Salipiger abyssi: one gene and its partner. The protein of the gene in region 2 binds, or shares a complex with, the protein of the main gene of each other region. Links are inferred from orthologs where the notes say so. Each region holds a gene or a part of one and is shown on either strand. Other genes may lie near its edges.

Region 1 (3,126 bases), 3.6 Mb from region 2 along the record:
GTTCTTTTCCGGGGTCACGAGTTCGCCGCCGAAGACGAGGTGCAGTCGCTGAACCATCCTTGATGTCCTTTCCCGTGCTGACGGGGGCAACCTACGGGCTGGCCGGGCGAGGTCAAGCGCGGAGGCGGCGGTGCAAAAGTTTTCGAAAACTTTTGCAAATTTCTTCGAAGAAATTTGCGGACGGGTGGAGCGCTCAGGGCATCTGCCGCAGCCGCGCGACGATATCCGCGTGCAGTGCCGGGTTGGCGGCAACCACCCCCTCATGCAGCGGTTTCTCGGCGTTGAAGCGGATCGCATCGCCGCGCCGGTCGGTCAGCCGCGCGCCGGCTTCCGCGAGCAGCAGCGCGCCGGCGGCGATGTCCCATTCCCAGGACGGGCGGAAGGTGAACATCGCATCATAGCGCCCCTCGGCCACCAGCCCCAGCCGGTAGGCGATGGAGGGGCGGTGGCTGCGCGTGGTGGCGGGCGTGCCCTGCCGCCAGTGGGTTGGGTCGAGCGCCGGCTTGGTCGCCAGCACATGCGCGCTCTCCAGCGTCGCGGCGCTGCCGGCGCGCAGGCGGCGGTCGTTGAGCCGCGCGCCTTCACCGGCCTCTGCCGTATAGAGCTTGTCGCGCAGCGGCAGGAAGACCACGGCGGCGGTGATCTCTCCGTCCTCGGCCACGGCGATGGAATGCGCCCAGCTGTCCGAGCCCTCGATGAAGCTGCGGGTGCCGTCGATCGGATCAACGATGAAGACCTTTTGCGCCGCCAGCCGGGCGGGATCGTCGGCGCTCTCCTCGCTGAGCCAGCCATAGCCGGGGCGGGCGCCGCGCAGGATTTCCGCAAGCACCGCGTTCACCGCCATGTCGGCATCGGTCACCGGGCTGCCGTCGTCGGGCTTGTGGCGCACATTGATTTCGGCACCGATAAAGCGCGTCGCGGTTTCGGCCGCCGCCTGGGCGGCGCGCATGAGCAGCGCGAGATCACTCTCCGGCAAGGGTCAGCCCCTCCACCAGCAGCGAGGGCACCACGCGCGACAGCCAGGGCCGGGCGTCGTTCGCGGGCGTCATCCGGCGCAGCATGTCGCGCAGATTGCCGGCGATGGTCACACCCGAGACCGCATAGGCCGGCACGCCGTTCTCGACCCAGAGCCCCGCCGCCCCGCGCGAATAATCGCCGGTATTGGGGTTGATCGTGGCGCCGATCATCGAGGTCACGATCAACCCGGTGCCCATCTCGGCGATCAGGTCCGCGCGGCTCTGCGACCCCTGGGTCAGCTCGAGATTCCAGGTGCTGGGCGAAGGCCCGCCCGAGGTGCCGCGCGCGGCATTGCCGGTGGGCGCCATATCCAGCTTGCGGGCATTGGCCAGATCGAGCGTATAGCCGGTCAGCACGCCGTTCTCGACGAGGGCGCGGCGCTGCGTCGGCAGGCCTTCGGCATCGAAGGGGCGGGAGCCTGAGATGCGCGGGCGGTGTGGATCCTCGATCAGCGACAGCTCCGCCGGCAGCACCTCTTGCCCCAGGGCGTCGCGCAGCCAGGACGCGCCGCGCGCCACCGCCGCGCCGTTGGCCGCCGCGATCAGATGGCCGATCAGCGCGCCGGCGATGCGCTCATCGAAGAGCACCGGATAGGCACCGGTCTTGGGTTTGCGCGGGTTCAGCCGCTCCAGCGCGCGCTCGGCAGCGCTGCGGCCGATTTCCTCGGGCGCGCGCAGGTCGCTCTGGAAGGTGCGCCCGTCGCCGTCGTAATCGCGTTCCATCGCCAGCCCTTCGCCGGCGATGGCGACGCAGGACACCGAGCGCGAGCTGCGCATATAGCCGCCGGAAAAACCGTTGCTGGTGGCCAGATGCACCTGCCGCCGCCCGTAGCCGGCGCTGGCCGCCTGCACCTGCCCGATGCCCGCGACGCCAAGCGCGGCGGCCTCGGCGGCGCAGGCATCCTCCTGAAGCGCCGCCGGGGCGGGCTCCGGCGCCGGGTCGCACATCTCGAGCGCGTCGGCATCCCAGTCGCGGGCAAGCTGGTCCGGATCGGCGAGCCCGGCATAGGGATCTTCGGGCGCCTCGCGGGCCATGGCGACGGCGCGTTCGGCCATCGCCGCCAGTGTTTCGTCGCGCGTGTCGGAGGCCGAAACCACCGCCGTGCGCCTGCCGACAAAGACCCGCAGCCCGATATCGGTGCCCTCCGAGCGCTCGGCCTGTTCCAGCGTGCCGTTGCGTACGTCGATTTCGGTGGCGCTGCCAGCGACCGCCAGCGCATCGGCAGCATCGGCGCCGGCCTTGCGGGCGGCGGACAGGAGGGCATCGGTCAAGGTATCGAGGGGGCGGGTCATGTGTTCTCCGTCTCGGGTCGTTCTCCGAGGTAGGCCGCGCGGCGGCGCTGTGCAAGGAAAAGGCGCCGGATTGGTCTGCGCTGTGGCGCTACCGGTGCGGGGGGGGCGCCCGCTACTCGGTCTTTGCGACCACGCCGAGGATCGGCCCCAGCGCGCGCCCGATATCGCGGCGGCCGATCTCCGGCGCCCAGAGCCGCGAGACATTGCCGTCGAGAAACAGCGCCTGCGGCAGGCCCAGCCTGTCGCGGAACAGCGAGGCGAATTCGTGGAAGGTCACCGCGCTTTCGGAGATCGCGAAAACGGCCCTCTTGCCGTCTTCCGAGGTGCCGACGCCGTTGCGCATATAGCGCGATGTGCTGTCGGGCAGGAAGCGCGGGTGCAATTCGCCGTCGACCACCAGCATCGGCCCCGATTGCTGCGCATAGCGGCACTCGGGCCGGTCGCGCAGAAAGGTGCGCGTCTCGATCACGTCGGCGCGGTCCTCGCGGATGCAGAAGATGCCATTGGGCAGCAGCCCGAAATTGCCCGGGCCGGCGTTGGAGATGACGCGCATCGCCTCCTCGCCGCCCTCGACATAATAGCCGACCGGCGCGCGATCCTCGTGATACATGCCGCCATTCATGGCAAAGACCAGCGTCTCGCCCTCGGCGCGCAGCGATGCGTCGAGCGTGGCGAACTGTCCCCAGGGCGTGCCGTCGGGGGCGTTCAGAAAGCCGCGCAGTTCTTCGTGTTCGGCATCGACGGTGCAGAGCGTGTAGCGGTTGCGCTCGTAATCCACGCTCTCGCAGGTGACGGCGCGGGCGGGTAGCGCGGGCAG
Region 2 (3,273 bases):
GGGCATGCCGCGAAAAACCGGCTGCGCACCATGGGCGCGGGCGGCCTTGAGCTCGGCCAGAACCACGCCTTCGGGGCAGATCCGGTAATCCTCGACCCCGGCGGCGGCGGCAACGCCGGGCAGCGCCTCGAGCGCCGCCTGTGCGGTGCCATGTTCGGTTAAAAGCCGCCAAAAGGTCGTCACACCGACGCGGCGAGAGCGCAAGAGACGGAGCCAGGACAGCCGATCGTCTTCCGTGGTGGGTGGGAGTGGGGGGTGAGTGGAAGAATAGCTGTTGCTGCCCTCGGTCATCCCTGTGCCCCATCTGCTTGCAGGGATATCTCTAGCCCAAGTTTCCTTAATCAGTGGTAAACCAACTCGAAAAATCCCCGGCCTGGGCCAAAAAACACTGCCCTCTTTCAAAAAACGTACGCCCCCCGGAACCGCGAACCGCGCGTCAATCCGCCGTTCGCCCAGCCAGAGGCCGTCGCAGAGCGGCGCCGTGTATCAGCGCCAGTATCGGCCCGATCAGCGCCACGGGCCACAGATCCAGCGCCTCCGCCCAGAATGCGCCGATCGCCAGGCCGGCCAGCGCCACACTGAGCCAGCCGGCCATACCGCATCGCGTCATCACGTTGAGCAGGACAGCAAGCGGCAGATGACCCAGCCAGATCATGAGGAACGACATGCCAAACAGCACGCCGAAGCTGCTCAGGACCATGCCCATATCAGGCGAGAGTAACGCGAGGACCTCCCCCGCGCCGATCAGAATGATCCCCGCGAATGCAGCCGCAATCACTGTCAGCGCGAAAGCGCCAAGATGCCGCGACAGCCCGGCCCCGGGGGCCGGAACCGAACGCAGCGGATGCCAGCGGCGTTCAGGCCTGCGCACCGCCAACGGTCAGGCCCCCGATCATCACCGTCGGCTGGCCCACGCCCACCGGCACCCATTGCCCCTGCTTGCCGCAATTGCCCATGCCCGGATCGAGCGCCATGTCGTTGCCGAGCGCGCGGATCTGTTGCAGCGCCGTGGCGCCGTCGCCGATCAGCGTGGCGCCCTTGACCGGGGCGCCGACCTTGCCGTTCTTCACCCGGTAGGCCTCGGTGCAGGAGAACACGAACTTGCCGTTGGTGATATCCACCTGACCGCCGCCGAAACCGACCGCCCAGATGCCGTCTTCAAGATCCGCGACGATATCGCCGGGATCGGTGTCGCCGCCCAGCATGTAAGTATTGGTCATGCGCGGCATCGGCGCATGGGCATAGCTTTCGCGGCGCCCGTTGCCAGTGGGCGTCACCCCCATCAGACGGGCGTTCTGGCGGTCCTGCATGTAGCCCACGAGCACGCCGTCCTCGATCAGCACGTTCTTTCCCGAGGGCGTGCCCTCGTCATCCACGGTGATCGAACCGCGCCGGTCGGGGATGGTGCCGTCGTCCAGCACCGTGACACCCGGCGCCGCGATGCGCTGCCCCATCAGCCCGGCAAAGGCCGAAGAGCCCTTGCGGTTGAAATCGCCCTCGAGCCCGTGGCCGATGGCCTCGTGCAGCAGGATGCCCGGCCAGCCCGGCCCAAGCACGATATCCATCACCCCCGCCGGCGCCGGCTCGGCGCTCAGGTTGACCAGCGCGATGCGCAACGCCTCGCGCGCCTTGCCCTGCCAGTCGGCGGGCTCCAGCAGCCCGTCGAGCAGGAAGCGGCCGCCGCCGGAGGCGCTGCCGGCCTCGCGGCGGCCGTTCTCCTCGACGATCACGCTGACCGTGACGCGGGTCATCGGGCGGGTATCGGTGACCAGCGTGCCCTCGGGGCGCAGGATCGCCACCTCCTGACAGCTCGCGGCGATGGTGGCGGTGACCTGAACCACGCGTTTGTCGAGCCCGCGCGCATAGGCGTCGATCTCGCGCAGCGTGTCGATCTTGACCGGGAAGGCCTGCCCGACGATCGGGTCGGCATCGGTATAGAGCGTGCGGTTGGTGCCCGCGGGCGGCGGCGCCAGCACGCCGCCGCCATCGCCCACCGCCAGCCGCGCGGTTTCCGAGGCGCGCGCGATGGCGCGTTCCGACAGCTCGGTCGCATGCGCATAGCCCGCCACCTCGCCTTTCACCGCGCGCAGGCCGAATCCCTCGGATGCGTCGTAGCTCGCGGTCTTGATTCGCCCGTCATCGAGCACCAGCGCCTCGGCGCGGCGGCGTTCCAGGAACAGCTCTCCGTCCTCGGCGCCGTCCAGCGCCGCGCGCAGCTGCGCCAGCGTCCGGTCGCGATCCAGCGCTGTTTCAAAGGGGCGAAAAGGGGCTTCGGCCATGAGATACCTCGATTTATTTGATCCAGATCAAAAAAAGCGCCTTTTTGCCGCGCCAGACCTGCTTTATTTGATGCACGGATTGTGCTTTTTAAAGAGCGGAACTCAGAGGGGAGGAGGTCTCGCCCAGTCGCACCGCGCTGGATGTATCCTCCTGCGAACGAACAAGAACGACAACCGGATCAGGTGACACATGCGTAAGATTTCGATGCTGACGGGGCTTATGGCCAGCCTTCTGGCCGCGCCCGCCATCGCCCAGGACCTGGAAGTGGTGGGACGCCCGCATCAAGGCGGCCTGGGCTTCCAGCCCGCCGCGACCGAGCTGGCCCGCGACCTCCAATGGCTCGACGGCATGCTGCTCATCATCATCACGGCGATCACCCTGCTGGTGGTGGCGCTGATGGTCTTTGCCTTCATCCGCTTCAACCGCCGCGCCAACCCGACGCCCGCCAGCTTCACCCACAACACGCCGATCGAGGTGGCCTGGACCATCGGCCCGATCATCATCCTGGTGGTCATCGGCGCCTTCTCCCTGCCGGTGCTGTTCAAGCAGCAGGAGATCCCCGAGGGCGACGTGGTCATCAAGGTGACCGGCTACCAGTGGTACTGGGGCTATGAATATGTCGGCGAGGATCTGGCCTATGACAGCTACATGATCGGCCAGCCCTACACGCTGGCATCCGAGGACGAAGAGGCCGGCGCCCGCCCCTATGTGTTCAACGACGCGATGGAAGCCAAGCTGGTGAGCGCCGGCTATTCCAAGGACGACTGGCTGCTGGCCACCGATACCTCGGTCGTCGTGCCCGTGGGCGCCACCGTGGTGATGCAGGTCACCGGCGCCGACGTGATCCACTCCTGGACCATCCCCGCCTTCGGCGTGAAGCAGGACGCGGTGCCGGGCCGGATCGCCGAGCTGTGGTTCAATGCCGAGCGCGAGGGCGTCTATTTCGGCCAGTGCTCCGAGCTCTGCGGCATCTCGCACGCCTATATGCCGATC

The links.
Region 1: the proteins of tldD (region 2) and Ga0080574_RS23890 are in contact, whole or in part, in a solved structure (PDB 5NJ9), measured with the Escherichia coli proteins. The link is inferred for Salipiger abyssi from one-to-one orthologs.

The regions. Positions count from the first base shown.
Region 1 is NZ_CP015093.1:4,177,564-4,180,689, reverse strand. The notes cover bases 137-2,946. They hold Ga0080574_RS23890 (TldD/PmbA family protein), read right to left. Parts: upstream 2,310-2,946; coding sequence 963-2,309; downstream 137-962. Other genes in these bases: Ga0080574_RS23885 (phosphodiester glycosidase family protein), read right to left, coding at 2,422-2,946; Ga0080574_RS23895 (inositol monophosphatase family protein), read right to left, coding at 194-976. Outside these bases: Ga0080574_RS23900 (DUF4170 domain-containing protein), read right to left, coding at 1-57; more of Ga0080574_RS23885, read right to left, coding at 2,947-3,126.
Region 2 is NZ_CP015093.1:553,109-556,381, forward strand. What follows is about bases 69-3,025. They hold tldD (metalloprotease TldD), read right to left. Parts: upstream 2,280-3,025; coding sequence 858-2,279; downstream 69-857. Other genes in these bases: dprA (DNA-processing protein DprA), read right to left, coding at 69-291; Ga0080574_RS06255 (hypothetical protein), read right to left, coding at 437-877; coxB (cytochrome c oxidase subunit II), read left to right, coding at 2,470-3,025. Also shown: more of dprA, read right to left, coding at 1-68; more of coxB, read left to right, coding at 3,026-3,273. UniProt on the Escherichia coli protein: Metalloprotease involved in CcdA degradation. Suppresses the inhibitory activity of the carbon storage regulator (CsrA).